Regions from separate parts of the Actinacidiphila polyblastidii genome, predicted to be linked through region 2. Evidence: riboswitches for the same ligand, from Rfam matches in the RefSeq annotation. Region 2 holds a riboswitch; the other holds the start of a gene.

Region 1 (10,879 bases), on a different contig from region 2:
AGGTCGACTACAAGATCCCGGGCAACGACGACGCGATCCGTTCCGTCACCCTGCTCACCCGCGTGATCGCCGACGCCGTCGCCGAGGGCCTGATCGCCCGTTCCGGCGCCGCGCTGGGCGACAAGAAGGCGGAAGGCGTGGCCGAGCCGCTCGCCGAGTGGGAGCGTGACCTCCTGGAGGGCGAGAAGAAGGCCGACTCCGAGGGCGACGCCCCGGCCGCCGAGGCGCCCGCCGCCGAGACCGCCGAGGCCCCCGCCGAGACGGCCGAGGCCGCCGAGGCTTCTGCGGAGACCCCGGCCGAGACCGCCGAGGCCCCCGCGGAGACGCCGGCCGAGGCTCCGGCCGAGGGCGACGCCCCGCAGGCCTGACGCCTCTCGCAGAACCACGCGTGACGACGGCGGGGGCACACGCGCCCCCGCCGTTGACCCGTAGATCCACCGATTCGGGAAGAGACACACAGCCATGGCGAACTTCACCGCCGCCGACGTCAAGAAGCTCCGCGAGCTGACCGCCGCGGGCATGATGGACTGCAAGAACGCCCTCACCGAGGCCGAAGGCGACCTGGACAAGGCCGTCGAGATCCTCCGCGTCAAGGGCCAGAAGGGCGTCACCAAGCGCGAGGGCCGCTCGGCCTCCAACGGTGCCGTCGTCTCGCTGCTCGCCGAGGACAACAGCGAGGGCGTGCTGCTCGAGCTGAAGTGCGAGACCGACTTCGTCGCCAAGGGTGACAAGTTCGTGGCCGTCGCCGACGCGATCGCCGCGCACGTCGCCGCGACCAGGCCGGCCGGCGTCGAGGCGCTGCTCGCCTCCGAGATCAAGGACGGCCAGACCGTCCAGGCGTTCGTCGACGAGGCGAACGCGACTCTCGGCGAGAAGATCGTGCTGGACCGCTTCGCGCAGTTCACCGACGGCTACGTCGCCTCGTACCTGCACCGCACCAGCCCGGACCTGCCCCCGCAGGTTGGCGTGCTGGTCGAGCTGGACAAGGCCGACGCGCAGACCGCCAAGGACGTGGCGCAGCACATCGCCGCCTTCGCGCCGACGTTCCTCAGCCGCGACGAGATCTCCGCCGAGACGGTCGAGAACGAGCGCCGCGTCGCCGAGGCCACCGCGCGCGAGGAGGGCAAGCCCGACGCCGCCCTGCCGCGGATCGTCGAGGGCCGGGTGAACGGCTTCTTCAAGGAGAACGTCGTCGTCGAGCAGGCGTTCGCCAAGGACCCGAAGAAGACCGTCCAGAAGGTGCTGGACGAGGCCGGTGTCACGCTGAAGCGCTTCGCCCGCTTCCGCGTCGGCGTCTGAGCCCCCCGTCTGACGGGCACCACCTCCGGCGGCGTACCCACGTCGCCGGAGCAGCGAAAGACCGGCGGCCCCGCTAGGGTCGTACGCGGTCGGCCGCCCGCCGGCCGGCCGCAGATGTGACGAGGAGGCCATTGCCGTCAAGGGAACCGATCAGGACCCTCGGCAGTGGCCTCCTTTGTACGTGCACGAGGAGAACCCCATGGACGAAGGCGCAGGCAAGGCCGACAAGGCTCACAACGCCGGCACCGCCGACAACGCCGTCACCGCCCGCCCCGCCGGCGGCGCCGGCACCCAGGACCGGGCCGACCGGACGCCCGCCGCGGTGGGCCGCGGTGGCGTGACGCCGGGCCGCTACCTGCTCAAGCTGTCCGGCGAGGCGTTCGCCGGCGGCGGCGGCCTGGGTGTGGACCCCGACGTGGTGCACGCCATCGCCCGCGAGATCGCCGCGGTGGTCCGCGACGGCTACGAGATCGCGCTGGTGGTCGGCGGCGGCAACTTCTTCCGCGGTGCGGAGCTCCAGCAGCGCGGCATGGACCGGGCCAGGTCCGACTACATGGGCATGCTCGGCACGGTGATGAACTGCCTCGCCCTCCAGGACTTCCTGGAGAAGGAGGGCATCGAGACCCGTGTGCAGACGGCCATCACCATGGGCCAGGTCGCCGAGCCGTACATCCCGCTGCGCGCGATCCGGCACCTGGAGAAGGGCCGCGTGGTGATCTTCGGCGCCGGTATGGGCATGCCGTACTTCTCCACCGACACCACCGCCGCCCAGCGGGCGCTGGAGATCGACGCGACCGCGATGCTGATGGGCAAGAACGGGGTGGACGGCGTCTACGACTCCGACCCCAAGCACAACCCGGACGCGGTCAGGTTCGACGCGCTGGAGTACGGCGAGGTCATCGCCCGCGACCTGCGGGTGGCTGACCTCACCGCGATCACCCTCTGCCAGGACAACAAGCTGCCGATCCTGGTCTTCGAGCTGCTCGCCGAGGGCAACATCGCGCGGGCCGTGAAGGGTGAGAAGATCGGCACGCTGGTCAACGACCACGGCACTCGGGCGTGACGCGCCCCAGGCGCTGCCTTCTGAATACCAGGAGCACATGGTGATTGAAGAGACACTCCTCGAGGCCGAGGAGAAGATGGACAAGGCCGTGGCCGTCGCCAAGGACGACTTCGCGGCGATCCGCACGGGCCGTGCGCATCCGGCGATGTTCAACAAGATCGTGGCGGAGTACTACGGCACGATCACCCCGATCAACCAGCTGGCGTCCTTCGCGGTGCCCGAGCCGCGGATGGCGGTGATCACCCCCTTCGACAGCAGCAGCCTGCGCAACATCGAGGAGGCGATCCGCAACTCCGACCTCGGAGTCAACCCGAGCAACGACGGCCGCATCATCCGGGTGGTCTTCCCGCAGCTCACCGAGGAGCGGCGGCGGGAGTACATCAAGGTCGCCAAGACCAAGGGCGAGGACGCGAAGATCTCCATCCGCAGCGTCCGCCGCAAGGCCAAGGAGACCCTCGACAAGCTGGTGAAGGACGGCGAGTCGGGCGAGGACGAGGTGCGCCGCGCGGAGAAGGAGCTGGACGACACCACGTCGAAGTACGTGGCGCAGATCGACGAGCTGCTCAAGCACAAGGAAACCGAGCTGCTGGAGGTCTGACCGCCGCGCCTCCTCCGGTCACCACGCCCACCCCTGGCCCACCACCATCCGACGACGACGCGAGGCGAAGCTCCGTGAACGACTCTTCCTGGGGCGCTTCGCCACGCGCCGGTCACCCGGCGGGTTCCGCGACGGACCCCGGGCCCAGAGGGAAGACTGCCCCCATGCCGCCACCGCCGCCCGCCGCACCGCCGCCGCCCGCCCCCGCGAAGAAGTCCGCAGGGCGGAACCTGCGGGCGGCGATAGGGGTCGGCGTCGGACTCGGGGTGGTCATCATCGCCGCCCTGTTCATCGTCAAGGCGGTCTTCGTCGGCGTCGTGGTGGCCGCGGTGACGGTCGGGCTGTGGGAGCTGACGTCGCGGCTCCAGGAGCGCAAGGACATCAGGGCGCCGCTGGTGCCGCTCGTGGTGGGCGGCGCGGCGACGGTCGTGGCCGGCTACCTCAAGGGCGCCGACGGCGCCTGGATCGCGATGGCGCTGACGTCGCTGGCCGTGCTGGTCTGGCGGATGGCGCAGCCTCCGGAGAACTACCTCAAGGACGTCACGGCGGGTGTCTTCGCCGCCTTCTACGTGCCGTTCCTCGCCACCTTCGTGGTGATGATGCTCGCCGCGGACGACGGCCCCCGCAGGGTGCTGGTCTTCCTGCTGCTCACGGTGATCAGCGACACCGGCGCCTACGCGGTCGGCTGGCGCTTCGGCAGCCACAGGCTCGCGCCGCGGATCAGCCCCGGGAAGACCCGCGAGGGACTGGCCGGCGCGATGGCCTTCGCGATGGTCGCGGGCGCGCTGCTCATGCAGTACGTCATCGACGACGGCCGCTGGTGGCAGGGCCTGCTGCTGGGCCTGGCCGCGGCGACCAGCGCGACCCTCGGCGACCTCGGCGAGTCGATGATCAAGCGGGATCTCGGCATCAAGGACATGGGCACGCTGCTGCCCGGCCACGGCGGCATCATGGACCGCCTCGACTCGCTGCTGCCCACCGCCCCGGTCGTCTGGCTCCTCCTGGTCGCCTTCGTCGGCAAGGGCTGACCCCGCCGGCCGCCACGGCCCCGCCGCGTAGGGCGGACGGGCAACCGCCGGCGATCTGCGACACTGGAAAACATCATGCCTGCACCCGGAGAACTGACTTTCGCCGTGCCGCGCGGGGCCAAGAAGCCCCCGCGGCACCTTGCCGACCTCTCGCCCGCGGAGCGGAAGGAGGCGGTGGCCGCGCTCGGGGAGAAGCCGTTCCGGGCCCGGCAGCTGTCGCAGCACTACTTCGCCCGGTACGCCGACGACCCGGCGGCCTGGACGGACATCCCGGCCGCGGCCCGCGGCAGGCTCGCGGGCGAGCTGCTGCCCGAGCTGATGTCGGTGGTGCGGCACGCCTCCTGCGACGACGGGGACACCCGCAAGACGCTGTGGCGGCTCTTCGACGGCACGCTGGTCGAGTCGGTGCTGATGCGGTACCCGGACCGGGTCACCATGTGCATCTCCTCGCAGGCCGGCTGCGGCATGAACTGCCCGTTCTGCGCGACCGGCCAGGCGGGCCTCGACCGCAACCTGTCGACCGCGGAGATCGTGCACCAGATCGTCGCGGGCATGAGGGCGCTGCGCGACGGGGACGTCCCCGGCGGCGCGGCGCGGCTGTCGAACATCGTCTTCATGGGGATGGGCGAGCCGCTCGCCAACTACAACCGGGTGGTCGGCGCGATCCGCCGCCTCACCGACCCCGAGCCGGACGGCCTCGGCCTGTCCCAGCGCGGCATCACGGTGTCCACCGTCGGCCTGGTCCCGGCGATGTACCGGTTCGCCGACGAGGGCTTCAAGTGCCGCCTCGCGGTCTCCCTGCACGCCCCGGACGACGAGCTGCGCGACACCCTCGTCCCGGTCAACACCCGCTGGAAGGTGCGCGAGGTGCTGGACGCGGCCTGGCACTACGCCGAGGTCTCCGGCCGCCGCATCTCCATCGAGTACGCGCTGATCCGCGACGTCAACGACCAGGCGTGGCGCGCCGACCGGCTGGGCCGGATGCTGAAGAACCATCGGGTGCACGTCAACCTCATCCCGCTCAACCCGACCCCCGGCTCGAAGTGGACGGCGTCCCGCCCGCAGGACGAGCGGGCCTTCGTCGCCGCCCTGGAGGCGCACGGCGTGCCGGTGACCGTACGGGACACCCGCGGCCAGGAGATCGACGGCGCCTGCGGGCAGCTCGCCGCGTCCGAGCGGTGACCCGCGCCCGCGGCCGCGCGGGCGCAGGCTGATACGGTTCCCGCGGTTCCGTAAGCTGACAGGTGCGGGCCCTCGCGCGGGCGACCGTACGCGCCTCCGCGCCGGCAAGTGAACATCCGACAAGTGAACATCCGACAGGGGAGCGCCTGAGACGGCGCTGAGAGTGCGGCTGGGACAACGGTCCCAGGCCGCAGACCCTCGAACCTGATCCGGGTCATACCGGCGTAGGGAGTCACCTCATGAACAGCACCATCCGCAGGCGTGCCGTGGGCGCGCTGGTCCTCGCCACCGCGGCCGCGACCGTGCTCGCCGCGTGCGGCGGCTCCGGCTCCGGCAAGGACACCCCGGCCGGCGCCGCGGCCTCCCACACGGTGACCGTGGTCAGCCACGACTCCTTCGCCGCCTCGGACTCCGTGCTCGCCGCGTTCACCAAGGAGACCGGCTACAAGGTCAAGGTGCTGCGCGGCGGCGACGCCGGCGCGGCCGTCAACCAGGCGATCCTCACCGAGGACCACCCGCGCGGCGACGTCTTCTTCGGCGTGGACAACACCCTGCTGTCCCGGGCGCTCGACCACGGCCTGTTCGACCCCTACCAGGCCAAGGGCCTGGACCAGGTGGCCTCCGACGTGCAGCTCGACGCCGCCCGGCACCGGGTCACGCCGATCGACTCCGGCGACGTGTGCGTCACCTACGACCGCGCCTGGTTCGCCTCCCACCGCATCGCGCCGCCGCGGACCTTCGCCGACCTGGTGAAGCCGCAGTACAAGAACCTGCTGGTGACCGAGAACGTGGCGACGTCCTCGCCGGGCCTGGCGTTCATGCTCGGCAGCGTCGCCACCTACGGCCAGGACCAGTGGCAGGCCTACTGGAAGCAGCTGAAGAACAACGGCGTGGAGGTCGTCGACGGCTGGGAGCAGGCGTACAACGACCGCTTCTCCGGCTCGGCCGCCGGACACAAGGCCAAGGGCGACCGGCCGCTGGTCGTCTCCTACGCCTCCAGCCCGCCCGCCGAGGTGGTCGGCGTCGATCCGGCGCCCGCGCAGTCACCCGTCGGGGTGTCGACCGGCACCTGCTTCCGGCAGATCGAGTTCGCCGGACTGCTGCACGGCGCGAAGAACACCGCGGGCGGCAAGGCGTTCATCGACTTCATGCTGACCCGCGCCTTCCAGCAGGACATGCCGCTGGAGATGTACGTGGACCCGGTCGTCAAGGGCGCCACCGAGCCGCCGGTCTTCGTGAAGTACGGCGCGAGGATCGACCACCCCGCCACACTGCCGCCCGCGACCATCGCCGCCCACCGGGACGACTGGGTCAAGACGTGGACGTCGACCGTCCTGTGACCGACCGCAGGGCGGCGGCGCTGCGGCCGGCGCTGATGGCACTGCCGCTGGTGTTCTTCGCCGCGTTCTTCGCCTACCCGGTGGCCGCCATCGTCGGCCGCGGGCTGCGCGCCGACGGCACCTGGCGGCTGGGCGCGGTCGGCGACGTGCTCGGCGACGCCGGCATCCGGCACGTGCTGTGGTTCACCTGCTGGCAGGCCGCCGCGTCCACCGCGCTGACGCTGGCGGTGGCGCTGCCCGGCGCGTACGCCTTCGCGCGGCTCGACTTCCCCGGCCGCCGGCTGCTGCGCGCGCTGGTCACGGTGCCGTTCGTACTGCCGACGGTCGTCGCGGGCTCCGCGTTCCTCGCGCTGCTCGGGCAGGGCGGCCTCACCGACGACCTGCTCGGCGTGCGGCTGGACACCAGCGTGTGGGCGATCCTCATCGCGCACGTCTTCTTCAACTACGCCGTGGTGGTCCGCACCGTCGGCGGACTGTGGGCGCAGCTCGACCCGCGGCAGGAGGAGGCGGCGCGGATGCTCGGCGCGAGCCGCCTCGCCGCGTGGCGGCGCGTCACCCTGCCCGCGCTCGCGCCGTCGCTGGCCGCGGCGGCGCTCATGGTGTTCCTGTTCACTTTCACCTCCTTCGGCGTCGTGCAGATCCTCGGCGGACCCACCAGGTCCACGCTGGAGGTGGAGATCTACCGGCAGACCGCTGAGCTGCTCGACCTGCCCACCGCCGCCGTGCTGACGCTGCTGCAACTGGTCGCCGTCGGCATCATCCTGGCGCTGCACGCCTGGTCGGTCCGCCGCCGCGAGGCGACCCTGCGGCTGGTCGACGCGGCCCGCACCGCGCACCGGCCGCGCGGCGGCGAACGCGTCCTGCTCGCCGCGGTGCTGGCCTCGGTGGCGCTGCTGATCGTGCTGCCGCTCGCCGTGCTGGTGCTGCGCTCCTTCGACGCCCCCGGCGGCTACGGCCTGGGCTTCTACCGCGCCCTGGGCTCCGCGGACGGCTCCGGCGACGGCGGCACCTTCCTCGTCGCGCCGCTGCAGACGGTGTGGAACTCGCTGCGGTACGCCGCGGTCGCCACCGCCATCGCGCTGGCCGTCGGCGGCCTCGCCGCGGCCGCCCTGGTCCGCAGGGCCGGGCGGGTCATGCGCGGCTTCGACGCGCTGCTGATGCTGCCGCTCGGCACCTCCGCCGTCACCGTCGGCTTCGGCTTCCTCATCACCCTCGACAAGCCGCCGCTGGACCTGCGGGACTCCTGGCTGCTGGTGCCGCTCGCCCAGGCGCTGGTCGGCGTGCCGTTCGTGGTGCGGGTCATGCTGCCGGTGCTGCGCGCCGTCGACGACCGGCTGCGGCAGGCCGCCGCGGTGCTCGGCGCGTCGCCGCTGCGGGTCTGGCGCGAGGTCGAACTGCCGCTGGTCGGGAGGGCGGTGGGCATCGCCGCCGGCTTCGCCTTCGCCGTCTCACTCGGCGAGTTCGGCGCGACCGTGTTCATCGCCAGGCCCGACAGCCCCACCCTGCCGGTCGCCGTCGCCCGCCTGCTGGGCCGCGCCGGGGAGATGAACTACGGCCAGGCGATGGCGCTGAGCACCATCCTGATGGCCGTGTGCGCGCTGTCCCTGCTGATCCTGGAGTCCCACAGCACCGCCGACCCCTCGGGGGAGTTCTGATGGCCGACGCCCTGCTGCGGGTGGACGCCGCGACCGTACGGTTCGGGTCGCGCACCGCCCTGGACGGCGTCGGCCTCGACGTCGCCGCGCACGAGACGGTGTGCGTCCTCGGGCCCAGCGGCAGCGGCAAGTCCACCCTGCTGCGGGCCGTCGCGGGACTGCAGCCGCTGGACGCCGGACGGGTGCTGCTGGACGGCGCCGACCAGGCGGGCGTGCCCGCGCACCGGCGCGGCGTCGGCCTGATGTTCCAGGACCACCAGCTGTTCCCGCAGCGCGACGTCGGCGGCAACGTCGGCTTCGGGCCGCGCATGCACCGGGCGCCGCGCGCCGAACGGGACCGCAGGGTCGCCGACCTCCTCGACCTGGTCGGCCTGCCCGGCGCCGCGGGGCGCGCCGTCGACACGCTCTCCGGAGGCGAGCAGCAGCGCGTCGCGCTCGCCAGGGCGCTGGCGCCCTCGCCGCGGCTGCTGATGCTCGACGAGCCGCTCGGCCAGCTCGACCGCTCGCTGCGCGAACGCCTCGTCGTCGAGCTGCGCGACCTGTTCGGCCGGCTGGGCACCACCGTGCTGGCGGTCACCCACGACCAGGGCGAGGCGTTCGCGCTCGCCGACCGCGTCGTGGTGATGAGCGACGGGCGGATCGCGCAGAGCGGCACCCCGCTGGAGGTGTGGCAGCGCCCCGCGAGCGAGTTCGTCGCCCGCTTCCTGGGCTTCGACACCATCGCGCCCGCCGAGGTCGCCGGCCGCGTCGCCACCACCGCGTGGGGCAGCCTGCCGGTGCCCGACGGCAGCCCGCAGGGCACCCGGCAGGTGCTGGTGCGGCCCGGCGGCGTGCTGCTGCGGCCCGCGGGCGCCGGCCTGGCCTGCGAGGTGCGCGGCCGCACCTTCCGCGGCGGACGCGTCGCGCTGCTGCTCGCCCCGGCGCGCGGCCCGCTGCTCGAGGCGGACTGCGCGCTGCGCGACGCCCCCGCGCAGGGCGAGCGCGTCGGCGTCGTGTTCGACCCCGAGGACGTGGTCGTCCTGGACCGATGACTTTTCCCGCGCCGCCTCGTCATACCTGGCACAAGCCACCGAGACGACGGAAGCGGAGCGAGCACCATGCAGAAGATCACCACCTTCCTGTGGTTCGACGACCAGGCCGAGCAGGCCGCCGCGTTCTACACCTCGCTGTTCGAGGACTCCCGGATCGTCGCCGTCCAGAAGTACGGCGAGGCCGGGCCCGGCACCCCCGGCGCCGTGATGCTGGTGGAGTTCGAACTGGCCGGGCAGCGGTACCTCGCCCTCAACGGCGGGCCGGTGTACACCTTCAACGAGGCGATGTCGCTGAGCGTGGACTGCGGCTCGCAGGAGGAGGTCGACCGGCTGTGGACGGCGCTCACCGCGGACGGCGGCGAGGAGGGCCCCTGCGGCTGGCTGAAGGACCGGTACGGAGTCTCCTGGCAGATCGTGCCGCGCCGGCTCACCGAGCTGCTGGCCGACCCCGACCGGGAGAAGGCGCAGCGGGCGATGACCGCGATGCTCGGCATGCACAGGATCGTGGTCGACGAGCTGGAGAAGGCGTTCGAGGGCTGACCTGGGCACCGCCCCGAAGCGCCGCCAGGACGCCTCCCGCGCCGCCCGGGGCCCGCGCCGCCCGGAGATGCGCGGCGCGGCCTCTGGCGGCTGCCGCCTGGCGCCGGTCAGGCGTCGGCCAGCTGCTCCAGGGTGTGCGGCACGTCCGCGACGCCGTCCACCAGCGCGACGCGGCGGGCCATCGCCCGGCCCGCCGCGAGCGACTGCAGCAGCGGCCACGCGGGAAGCACCCGGGTCCAGTGCGCCCGGTCCACCAGCACCATCGGCGCCGGCTCGCCCCGCGTGCCGTAGTGGTTCGCGGTCGCCGCGTCGAAGACCGCCTGGACGGTGCCGGCCGCGCCCGGCAGGAACACCACGCCCGCGGAGCAGCGCGACAGCAGACCGTCCTCGCGGGCCGCCACCGCGAAGAGCTTCGCGACATGCGTGGCGAACGCGTTCGTCGGCTCCTGGCCGTACCACCACGTCGGCATCCCGTACGAGGGGCCGCCCTGCGGCCAGCGCTCCCGTACCGCCAGGGCGGTCCGGGTCCACGCGCCGACCGAGGCGCCGAAGGGCGGGGCGGCGGCCAGCACCGCCAGCGCCTTGCCGAACATCACCTCGTCGTGCGGGGCGGCGTAGGCGCCGAAGTTGACGGCCTCCATCGCGCCGGGGCCGCCGCCGGTCGCCACCGTGAAGCCGCGCCGGGCCAGCGCGCGGCCCAGCCGCGCCGCGCCCGCGTAGGAGGCGCCGCCGCGCTCCATGGCGTGCCCGCCCATCACCCCCACCACCCGCTGCCGGCGCAGCCGCTCGTCCAGGGCGTCGCGCAGCGCGTGGTCGTGGACCGAGCGGAGCATCGACGCGAGCACGTCGCCGTCGGTCGCGGTGCGCCGGAACCACCGGCTGGTGCGGGCGTCCGGTGTGTCCTCGTACGAGCCGCCGTCGGCGAGCCCCGCGTACAGCTCCTCCGGGGTGTACAGCGAGCCCCGGTACGGGTCGAACGGCAGGTCCGGCAGCGGCGGGAAGACCAGCGCGCCGCCCGCCCTGACGTGGGCCAGGGCCTGCGGCTCCATCGGGCAGCCGAGGAACACCGCCCGCGAGGTGTCGGAGACCAGCAGCGCGAAGGTGCGGTCGGTGAGGTCCACGGCCTGCACCCGGTAACCGGCG
Region 2 (10,879 bases):
ACGAGTACGAGCGCCCGCCGCCGGCCAGCAGCTCACGGATGGTGACCGCGCGGTCGGTGCGGGTGGAAGAAGTGCCCAGGGCCATGACAGAAGGCTAGCCCGGTATCGAGACCGTGCGTCATCATCCGGGGTGCTATCAGCCACTACGCCCCTTTCCCGTCCACGGAGTGGACGCGCGGGAGCGCCGAGGAGCCGGGCCGGACCCGCCCGCGGGCGGGCGCGAGCCCGTTCTCCAGGGACGATGCCCCACCCGCGCGACGGGCCGGCGCTACGGGAGGGCGGCGCGGAGCGCGGCGGCCGCGGCCGCCGGGTCGGCGGCCTCCGTCAGGGCGCGGACCACCACGACGCGGCGGGCGCCGGCGGCGACCACCTCGTGCACGGTGTCGAGGTCGATCCCGCCGATCGCGAACCAGGGCCGGTCGGTGCCGAGCGCCGCGGCGTAGCGGACCAGGTCCAGGCCGGGCGCGGGACGGCCGGGCTTGGTGGGGGTGGGCCAGACCGGGCCGGTGCAGAAGTAGTCCGCCCCGGGCTCGGCCGCGGCGGCGGCGACCTCCGCCTCCGCGTGGCAGGACCGCCCGATCAGCACCCGCTCGCCGAGCAGCGCCCGCGCGGCCGGCACCGGCAGGTCGCCCTGGCCGAGGTGCAGCACCTCGGCCCCGGCGGCGTGCGCCACGTCCGCCCGGTCGTTGACCGCGAGCAGCGTGCCGTGCCGGCGGCACGCGTCCGCCAGCACGGCCAGCGCGGCCAGCTCCTCCCGGGCCTCGATCCCCTTCTGGCGGAGCTGGATGACGTCCACGCCGCCGCCGAGCACCGCGTCGGCGAACTCCGCGAGGTCGCCGCGCCCGGCCCGTGCGTCGGTGCACAGGTACAGCCGGGCGGCGGCGAGCCGGGCCCGCGCGGAGGCGCTCGACGCACTCGCGGTGTTCGAAGCGCCGGCCGCGGCGGTGGCAGCGGTGTCGGTGGCGGCAGCGGTGGCGGTCATCGGGCCCCCCGGGTCGGGACTACACGGCGAGCGCCTGCGCGCGACGCTTCACCTCGGTCCCGCGATTCTCGCGCAACGCCTGCGCCGGGGTGCCGGGCAGGGTCTCGTCCGTGGTGAAGAGCCACTCCAGGGCCTCCTCGTCCGAGAACCCGTCGTCCTTCAGGACGGTGAGGGTGCCGGACAGGCCCTTGAGGATCTTTCCGTCCCCGATGAAGTCCTCGGGGACCATCAGGGCCTTGTTCTCGCCGCGGCGAACCGCGATGAGCTGCCCTTCCTTGATCAGCGGGCGGATTTTGGTCACTTCGAGACCGAGACGATCCGCGACCTCGGGCAGGGTGAGCCAGGAGGGCACGAGAGCGTCGATGTGTGCGTCAACCGACGAGAAAACAGTCACGGGACAAGCCTGCCACCTGCCGCCGACAACTGCTGCGGCACGCCGCCGTCCGAGGGTCAGCGCACCGCGGACTTCAGCGGTACGGCGGGGTCCGCGACGAGCGCGGGGTCCACCGCGACCGTCCGGGGGAGCAGTTTGCGCGCCTGCGCCATGTCGCGCGGCCGGCCGACCGCGAGCACCGCCACCAGCAGCCCGTCGCGCAGCCACACCGCCGCCCAGGACGGGGACGCAGGATCGCCGCGCAGCAGCATCGTGTCGGCCGCCACGTGGTGCCCCGCGTACTGCACGAACCGCCCGAACTGCTCGGACCAGAAGTACGGCACCGGGTCGTACGGCTCGTCGCCGCCGAGCAGGTTGGCCGCGGCGGTGCGCGGGCCCTGCACCGCGTTGTCCCAGTGGTGCACGAGCAGCCGCTCGCCGTAGCGGCCGGACGGGAAGGACGCGCAGTCGCCGACCGCGAAGACCTCATCGGCGGTGGCGCGCAGCCGGTCGTCGGCGAGCACCGCGCCGGTGGCGTCCAGCGCCACCGCGGAGCCGCCCAGCCAGCCGGTGGAGGGGCGCGCGCCGATGCCGACGACGACGGCCGCGGCGACCAGCCTGCTGCCGTCGGCGAGCACCACCGCGCCGGGTTCGACGGCGGCCACCGCGGTGCCGGTGCGCAGGTCCACCCCGGCCTCCTCGTACCAGTGCCGCATGTGCGCGGTGACGGACGCCGGCAGCACCCCGGCCAGCGGCCGGTCCGCGGCCTCCACCACGGTGACCGCGCAGCCCGCCTGCCGGGCCGCGGTGGCGAACTCCGCGCCGATCCAGCCGGCGCCGACCACCACGAGGTCGCGGCCCGCGGCCAGCACCGGGCGCAGCGTGGCGGCGTCGTCGAGCGTGCGCAGCGGATACACGTCGGGCAGCCCCGCGGTGCCGGGCAGTTCGGTCGCGTAGGCGCCGGTGGCCAGCACCAGGTGGTCGTAGCGCACGGTCCCGGTGTCCGTGTCCAGCTCGCGGCGCTCGGCGTGCAGCGTCTGCGCCCGCGACCCCAGCCGCAGGTCCACGCCGAGCGCCCCGAAGTCGACGTCGAACCGCACGTCGACCGGCGCGTCCCCGGCGCCGAGCAGCACCGCCTTCGACAGCGGGGGCCGGTCGTACGGCGGGTGCGGCTCGTCACCCAGCAGGGTGATGTCACCGCGCCAGCCCTGGCCGCGCAGCTCCACCGCTGTCTGCACTCCGGCCATCCCGGCCCCGACGATCACCACGCGCTCGGTCACGCGATCACGGTAGCCCGCGCGCCCGCCGTTTTCCGCCGCCATCGGGGATGCGGCCGGAATTCGGGGCCGGGTCCGCCGCACCGGCGGCCGGGCGGGGCGGAGGGGATAGGGTCGGACGCCAGAGAACTCGCGGGAGCCCGGACGCACCGGGCTGAGAGGGCGGCTGACCGGCCGCCGACCGTACGAACCTGATCCGGGTCATGCCGGCGAAGGGAGGGCGCTACCTGATGCGTACATCCGACGTGCTCGTCGTGGGCGGCGGGATCATCGGGCTGGTCACGGCGTGGCGCGCGGCCCAGCGGGGCCTCACCGTCACCGTCGCCGACCCCGACCCGGGCGGCGGCGCCGCGCGCGTCGCGGCCGGCATGCTGGCCGCGGTCACCGAGCTGCAGTACGGCGAGCAGACCCTGCTCGACCTCAACCTGGCCTCGGCGGCCCGCTATCCGGACTTCACCGCCGAGCTGACCGAGCGCACCGGCCTGGACACCGGCTACCGGCGCTGCGGCACGCTCGCCGTGGCCCTCGACACGGACGACCGCGCGCACCTGCGCGACCTGCACGCCTTCCAGACCTCGCTGGGCCTGGAGTCGCAGTGGCTGAGCGGCCGCGACTGCCGCCGCCTGGAGCCGATGCTCGCCCCCGGGGTGCGCGGCGGCCTGCGGGTGGACGGCGACCACCAGGTCGACCCGCGGCGGCTGGCCGCGGCGCTGCTGCGCGCCGCCGAGCTGGCCGGCGTGCGGTTCGCCCGGTCGGCGGTCGCCCGCGTCACGCTCGCCGGCGGCCGGGTGACCGGCGCGGTGCTCGCCGAGGGGACAGCGGTCACCGCGGACCGCACGGTGCTGGCCGCCGGCAGCGAGAGCGGGCGGCTGGCCGGCCTGCCGGACGAGGTGCTGCCGCCGGTGCGCCCGGTGAAGGGGCAGATCCTGCGGCTGCGGGTGCCGCCCGCGCACGCGCCGTTCCTGTCCCGCACGGTCCGCGCGGAGGTCCGCGGCAGCCACGTCTACCTGGTGCCGCGCGAGAACGGCGAACTCGTGCTCGGCGCGACCAGCGAGGAGCGCGGCTGGGACACCACGGTGACCGCCGGCGGCGTCTACGAACTCCTTCGCGACGCACACGAGTTGGTGCCGGGCATCACCGAACTCCCGCTCACCGAGACGCTGGCCGGGCTGCGGCCGTGCTCCCCCGACAACGCGCCGCTGCTCGGCGCCACCGCCGTCGACGGCCTGCTGCTGGCCACCGGGCACCACCGCAACGGCGTGCTGCTCACCCCGGTCACCGGCGACGCGCTCGCCGAGGCGCTGACCTCGCCCTCCGGCGAACTTCCGCGGTACGCCAGCGCGTTCGGCGCGAACCGGTTCGCCCGCGCACGGCAGGAGCAGACCGTATGAGCACCGCGATCACCGTGCACGTCAACGGCGAGCGCCGCACGCTCGACGCGCCGCTCGCGCTGGACGCCCTGGTCGCCGCCTTCACCCGGGCGCCCACCGGAGTGGCCGCCGCCGTCAACGAGACGGTGGTGCCGCGCACCCGCTGGCAGGCCACCGCGCTCGCCGAGGGCGACCGCGTGGAGATCCTCACCGCCGTCCAGGGAGGCTGACCGATGACCACCACCACGGCGACCGCCGATCCGCTGACCATCGGCGGCGCCGCCTTCACCTCCCGGCTGATCATGGGCACCGGCGGGGCGCCCAGCCTGGACGTGCTGGAGCAGGCGCTGCTGGCCTCCGGCACCGAGCTGACCACGGTCGCGATGCGCCGGCTCGACCCCGCGACGAAGGGGTCGGTGCTGTCGGTACTGGCCCGGCACGGCATCCGGGTGCTGCCCAACACCGCGGGCTGCTACACCGCGGGCGAGGCCGTGCTCACCGCCCGGCTGGCCCGGGAGGCGCTCGGCACCGACTGGGTGAAGCTGGAGGTGATCGCCGACGAGCGCACGCTGCTGCCCGACCCGGTCGAACTCCTCGACGCGGCCGAGACGCTCGTCGACGACGGCTTCACCGTGCTGCCGTACACCAACGACGATCCGGTGCTGGCGCGCAAGCTGGAGGACGTCGGGTGCGCGGCGATCATGCCGCTCGGCTCGCCGATCGGCTCCGGGCTCGGCATCCGCAACCCGCACAACTTCCGGCTGATCGTCGAGCGGGCCGCCGTCCCGGTGATCCTCGACGCGGGCGCGGGCACCGCGTCCGACGCGGCGCTGGCGATGGAGCTGGGGTGCGCCGCGGTCATGCTCGCGTCGGCGGTGACGCGGGCGCAGCGGCCGGTGGTGATGGCGGAGGGGATGCGGTGGGCTGTGCGGGCGGGGCGGCTCGCGTATCTCGCCGGGCGCATCCCGCGGCGGCACCATGCGGTGGCCTCTTCCCCCCTCGACGGCCTTGCCGGCCTGGACCCCGAACGCCCCGCCTTCTGACCCGGCCGGTGGTCCGGTCTGCGACGGCAGCAGCCCCCTCGGGCCGGTGGCCCTCCACCGGCCGCGCCGTGGCTCCTCGCGCGGTTCCCCGCGCCCCTCAAAAACCCCGGGCCGCGCCCGGACGGCGGTGGGCGTCGCGCCGCACCAGGGACGCGGGGAACCGCGCGAGCAGCCGGCCGCCGGCCGGTACCGGCCGGTGGTCCGGGCACGACCGCAACAGCCCCACCGGGCCGGTGTCGACGCACAGCCCTCGCCGCACCTGGCCGCGCCGTTCCCCGCGCCCCCGAAACCCAGGCTGCGCCCGGACCCCGCCGGGCGTCGCGCCGCACCAGGGGCGCGGCGAACCGCGCGAGCAACCGGCCACCGGCCGGGGGTCCGGGGGCGACCGCCACCGGGCCGGTGGCGAACCGCGGGCCGGGCGGTTACCCGCGGCGCGCGACAAACGGGTGGCGCCCGAGCGTCCCGCGGGCGCTGGAGAACGGGCCGGCGCGGGGCGTCCGGGGGACGTGGGGGGACGTGGGGGGTGGCGGCGCCGGAGGCGTCAGGTCACGGAAATGTTCCGGAACGCCACGAGTGCGGCACAAGCGGGCGCGTAAAGCCATTCGGCGCAACACGGGCTCGTAGAATCGGGCGTCGTGGACACCACCGTGCAGGACCCGCTCGTCGGCCGGACGCTCGACGGCCGCTACCGGGTCGAGGGACGCATCGCGGTCGGCGGGATGGCGACGGTCTACCGGGCCGTCGACACCCGCCTGGACCGCGTGCTCGCGCTGAAGGTGATGCATCCCGCACTGGCAGCCGACACCGGCTTCGTCGACCGCTTCATCCGCGAGGCGAAGGCGGTCGCCCGCCTCGCGCACCCGAACGTGGTCGGGGTGTTCGACCAGGGCACCGACGGCCGCTACGTGTACCTGGCGATGGAGTACGTGGCCGGCTGCACGCTGCGCGACGTACTGCGCGAGCGCGGTGCGCTGCCGCCGCGCGCGGCGCTGGACATCCTGGAGCCGGTGCTGGCGGCGCTCGGCGCCGCGCACCGCGCGGGCCTGGTGCACCGCGACATGAAGCCGGAGAACGTCCTCATGGGGGACGACGGCGCGGTGAAGGTCGCCGACTTCGGCCTGGTCAGGGCGGTCGACACGCAGACCAGCGTGAACACCGGCGCGCTGCTCGGCACCGTCTCCTACCTCGCGCCCGAGCAGATCGGCCGCGGCGTCGTCGACCAGCGCACCGACGTGTACGCGTGCGGCGTGGTGCTCTACGAGATGCTGACCGGCAGCAAGCCGTACGACGGCGACACCCCGATGAAGGTGATCTTCCAGCACCTCAACGAGGACGTGCCGGCGCCGTCCGCGGCGGTGCCCGCGCTCCCCGCGGAGCTGGACGCGCTGGTGGCGCGGTCCGCCGCGCGCGACCCGCAGGCCCGCCCGGCGGACGCCGCGCAGCTGCTCGCCGAGGTGCGCGCGGTGCGCGCCGCGCTCACTCCCGACCGGCTGGACGGCCGGCCCACGGCCACCGCCCCCGGCGTCCGCGCCGGCACGGCCGGCGTCCGCGTCGGCCCGGAGGACGCGACCAGCGTCGTGCCGCTGCCCCCGCCGCCCGCCACCGCCGGGCCGCCGGACGAGCTGCACCGCACCGCCCGGCTGATGCTGCCCTCGCCGACCGTCGACGAGGACCCGCACGCCCCCGCGGCGCACGGGGTGCGGCGCAGCCGCCGGGGCCCGCTCGCGGTGCTGCTGGTGCTGCTCGCGCTGCTCGGCGTCGGCGCGGGCGTCTGGTACGTCGCCGACGGCCGGTTCACCACCGTGCCCGGCGTGCTCGCACTGCCGCAGCCCGACGCGCAGCGGAAGCTCTCCTCGGCCGGGCTGGACGCGCGGGTCCGGCAGGACTTCTCGCTGAACGTGCCGCGCGGCAGCGTGATCTCCACCGACCCGGCGCCCGGCAGGCGCATCCGCTCCGACAGCACGGTCACCCTGGTCGTCTCCAGGGGCCCGCAGGTGATCGCGGTGCCGCGGGTCGAGGGCCGGGCGCTCGCCGACGCGCAGCGCGCGGTGCGGGCCGCGGGGCTGACCCCCGGCGCGGTCACCCGGACGTTCAGCGGCGACGTGCCGAGGGGCGCGGTCGTCTCCACCGAGCCGGCGTCCGGCGTGCGCCGCTCCCCGGGCACCCCGGTGACCTTCACCGTCTCGCGCGGCGCCCCGGTGGACGTGCCGGACGTGGTCGGCGACAGCGTGACCGACGCCCAGCAGGCGTTGCAGGACGCCGGGCTGAAGGTGGTCCTCGCGCCGGACAAGGTCTTCTCCGACGACGCCGACAAGGACAGCGTCGCCCTCCAGTCGCCGGGTGGGGACACCCAGGCAGGCGCCGGCGAGACGGTGACCCTCACGGTGTCCAAGGGCCCGCAGCTGCTCGACGTGCCGAACGTGAAGGGCATGAGCGAGGGCGACGCGAAGCAGACCCTGCGGGACGCGGGCTTCGACGTGCGGGTGATCGACCTCTTCTTCGGCGACACCGTGTTCAGCCAGTCGCCGGGCGGCGGCCAGGCCGCCAAGGGGTCGACGATCACGCTCTGGGTGCGCTGAGCCGGTGCCGCAGCCCGTCCCCGCGGCGCAGCCTGTTCCGGCCGCGCAGCCTGTTCCGGCGGCGCAGCCCGTTCCCGGGGCGCCGCGCCCGCCGCGCAACCCGGTCGGCAGCCATGTGCCGGTGGCGGGCGGCCTGGCCGCCAAGGGCCTGGCGTACGCGGCACGGATCGGCGCGGAGGCGGTGCAGGTCTTCGTGGCGAACCCGCGCGGCTGGGCGACCGGTCCCGGCAGCCCGGCGCAGGACGAGGAGTTCAGGGCGGTCTGCGCCGAGCGGGGCGTTCCCGCGTACGTCCACGCGCCGTATCTGATCAACTTCGGCTCGCACACCGCGGCGACGGTCGACCTGTCGGTGGCGTCCCTGCGGCACTCGCTGCGGCGCGGGCGGCAGATCGGCGCGCGCGGGGTGGTGGTGCACACCGGCTCGGCGACCGGCGGCCGCAGCCGGGAGACGGCGCTCGCGCAGGTCAGGGAGCGGCTGCGGCCGCTGCTCGCGGAGCTGACCCACGACGACGACCCGTGGCTGCTGCTGGAGCCGACGGCGGGACAGGGCTTCTCGCTGTGCTCGCTGGCGGAGGATCTCGGCCCCTACCTGGACGCGCTCGACCGGCATCCGCGGGTGGGCGTCTGCCTGGACACCTGCCATGCCTTCGCCGCGGGCCACGACCTGGCGGCGGCGGACGGCGCGCGGCGGCTGCTCGACGAGCTGACGGCGGTGGCGGGCCCTGGCCGGCTGCGGCTGGTGCACGCCAACGACTCCACCGGGGGCTGCGGCTCCCGGCTGGACCGGCACGCGAACATCGGGGCGGGCCGGATCGGCGCCGACGCCTTCGCGGCCCTGCTGCGGCACCCGGCGACCGACGGCGTTCCCTTCGTCATCGAGACGCCGGGCGGCCCGGAGGGCGCCGCCGCCGACATCAGGCGGCTGCGGTCCCTGCGCCGCGCAGATCCGGACGGCAGGCCCTAGACCGGGTCCGCCGGGGCGCCGGGCGGCTCACAGTTCGGGGCCGTCGCCGGGCGCTTCCTGGTAGGTGTAGCGCTGCTCGGCCCAGGCGTCGCCGACGTTGTGGTAGCCGCGCTCCTCCCAGAAGCCGCGGCGGTCGGCGGTCATGTACTCCACGCCCCGGACCCATTTCGGGCCCTTCCAGGCGTAGAGCCGGGGGACCACCAGCCGCACCGGGAAGCCGTGTTCCGCGGTGAGCGGCTCACCGCCCTTGTGGGTGGCGAAGATCGACGTGTCGTCGAGGAAGTCCTCGATCCGCAGGTTCGAGGAGAAGCCGTACTCGGCCCAGACCATGACGTGGGTGACGTCGTCCGCGGGCGGCGCGAGCTTGACGACGGTGCCGGCGGAGACCCCGCCCCACTCCATGCCGAGCATGGAGAACTTGGTGACGCAGTGGAAGTCCGCGACGACCGTGTCGTACGGCAGCGAGGAGAACTCCTCGTGGTTCCAGCAGGTCTTGTCCCCGTCGGCGGTCGCGCCGAACACCCGGAACTCCCACCGGTCGGACTTGAACCGCGGCACCGGGCCGTAGTGCGTGACCGGCCAGCCCCGCTGGAGCCGCTGCCCCGGGGGCAGCTCTCCCCCGCGACGCTCGACCTGACCCATGCCTCCATGGTGACAGACCGGGCACCGTGCTCCCGACCAGGGCATCGCGGAGCGCTCCACGGAACGTGAATCTCCGCTTACTGGATCGAGCCGACGGCCGGTGCGAGGATGCGGGCGACAGTGGGTGCCGCAGGCCCCGGCCCCGGCGGGCCGGGGGCCACAACGGGAAGGACGGCGTTGCCATGCAGGGCGACCCCGAGGTCATCGAGTTCCTCAACGAACAGCTGACCGCCGAGCTGACCGCGATCAACCAGTACTTCCTGCACGCCAAGATGCAGGAGAACTTCGGCTGGCCGAAGCTCGCGAAGTACACCCGGTCCGAGTCCTTCGACGAGATGCGGCACGCGGAGCTGATCACCGACCGGATCCTGCTGCTCGAAGGGCTGCCGAACTACCAGCGGCTCTTCCACGTGCGGGTCGGCCAGACCGTCACGGAGATGTTCCAGGCCGACCGGCAGGTCGAGGTCGAGGCGATCGACCGGCTGCGCCGCGGCGTGGAGGTGATGCGCGCCAAGAGCGACATCACCTCGGCGCGGCTGTTCGAGTCGATCCTGGAGGACGAGGAGCACCACATCGACTACCTCGACACCCAGCTGGAGCTGATCGAGAAGCTCGGCGAGCCGCTGTACATCGCGCAGCTGGTGGAGCAGCCCGGCTCGGAGGACTGAAGGCCGGTCAGGCCGCGCGGACGCCCGGCAGGGCGGGCAGCGCCGGGACCTGCGGCAGCGCCGGCACCGCGGGCGCCTCGGGCAGCGCGGCGGGGGCGATCACGGCGGGTGCGCCGGACGGGACGGCCTCGGCGCCCGCGCGCTCCAGCCGGGTGGCGGTGGAGCGGTTGTCGCCGCGGCCGAGCAGCGCCTGGATGCGCTTGACGCAGGAACCGCAGTCGGTGCCCGCCTTGCAGGCGGACGCGATCTGCCGCGGGGTGCAGCGGCCGCTGTCCGAGTGCTGCTTGACCTGCTGCTCGGTGATGCCGAAGCAGGAGCAGACGTACACGCGGTCACCGCCGATCCAGGACTCTGAGGAGCTGAGGTAACCCTTACCTTACCTGCCGCTCCGGACGCGGAGAAGCAGCGAGGGGCGCGGATCGGTGTGATCCGCGCCCCTTCGCCGTACGTGCGGTGTCCGCCGTGGCGGCCGCCGCTACTGCCCGCGGTACATCTCGGCGACCAGGAAGGCCAGGTCCAGCGACTGGCTGCGGTTGAGCCGCGGGTCGCAGGCCGTCTCGTAGCGCTGGTGCAGGTCGTCGACGAAGATCTCGTCGCCGCCGCCGACGCACTCGGTGACGTCGTCGCCGGTCAGCTCGACGTGGATGCCGCCGGGGTGGGTGCCGAGCCCGTGGTGGACCTCGAAGAAGCCCTTGACCTCGTCGAGCACGTCGTCGAAGCGCCGCGTCTTGTGGCCGGAGGCCGCCTCGAAGGTGTTGCCGTGCATCGGGTCGCACACCCACGCCACCTGGGCGCCGGAGGCGGTGACCTTCTCCACCAGCGTCGGCAGCTTGTCGCGGACCTTGTCCGCGCCCATCCGCACGATGAAGGTCAGCCGGCCGGGCTCGCGGTCCGGGTCGAGGCGGTCGATGTACGTCAGCGCCTCCTCCGGGCTGGTGCCGGGGCCCAGCTTCACGCCGATCGGGTTGCTGATCCGGGACG

The links. Region 2 has a riboswitch for thiamine pyrophosphate ahead of thiO (glycine oxidase ThiO). Riboswitches for the same ligand answer to the same signal wherever they lie in the genome.
Region 1: linked by a shared signal. The riboswitch ahead of V2S66_RS02740 (thiamine ABC transporter substrate-binding protein) and the one ahead of thiO (glycine oxidase ThiO) in region 2 are both predicted to bind thiamine pyrophosphate.

The regions. Positions count from the first base shown of each region.
Region 1 covers NZ_JAZEWV010000001.1:657,112-667,990, forward strand. Annotated here, with positions in the region: gene rpsB (30S ribosomal protein S2) at 1-368, shown strand, start outside; gene tsf (translation elongation factor Ts) at 463-1,299, shown strand; gene pyrH (UMP kinase) at 1,481-2,362, shown strand; gene frr (ribosome recycling factor) at 2,403-2,960, shown strand; gene V2S66_RS02730 (phosphatidate cytidylyltransferase) at 3,035-3,988, shown strand; gene rlmN (dual-specificity RNA methyltransferase RlmN) at 4,064-5,170, shown strand; TPP riboswitch at 5,297-5,418, shown strand; gene V2S66_RS02740 (thiamine ABC transporter substrate-binding protein) at 5,410-6,510, shown strand; gene V2S66_RS02745 (ABC transporter permease) at 6,546-8,165, shown strand; gene V2S66_RS02750 (ABC transporter ATP-binding protein) at 8,165-9,196, shown strand; gene V2S66_RS02755 (VOC family protein) at 9,263-9,736, shown strand; gene V2S66_RS02760 (LOG family protein) at 9,844-10,879, opposite strand, start outside.
Region 2 covers NZ_JAZEWV010000003.1:296,929-307,807, forward strand. Annotated here, with positions in the region: gene metF (methylenetetrahydrofolate reductase [NAD(P)H]) at 1-85, opposite strand, end outside; gene thiE (thiamine phosphate synthase) at 269-982, opposite strand; gene V2S66_RS06415 (Rv2175c family DNA-binding protein) at 1,002-1,376, opposite strand; gene V2S66_RS06420 (NAD(P)/FAD-dependent oxidoreductase) at 1,433-2,677, opposite strand; TPP riboswitch at 2,755-2,867, shown strand; gene thiO (glycine oxidase ThiO) at 2,863-4,023, shown strand; gene thiS (sulfur carrier protein ThiS) at 4,020-4,232, shown strand; gene V2S66_RS06435 (thiazole synthase) at 4,236-5,045, shown strand; gene pknB (Stk1 family PASTA domain-containing Ser/Thr kinase) at 5,681-7,624, shown strand; gene V2S66_RS06445 (deoxyribonuclease IV) at 7,740-8,588, shown strand; gene V2S66_RS06450 (sulfite oxidase-like oxidoreductase) at 8,616-9,230, opposite strand; gene bfr (bacterioferritin) at 9,413-9,898, shown strand; gene V2S66_RS06460 ((2Fe-2S)-binding protein) at 9,906-10,226, opposite strand; gene V2S66_RS06465 (class II 3-deoxy-7-phosphoheptulonate synthase) at 10,374-10,879, opposite strand, start outside.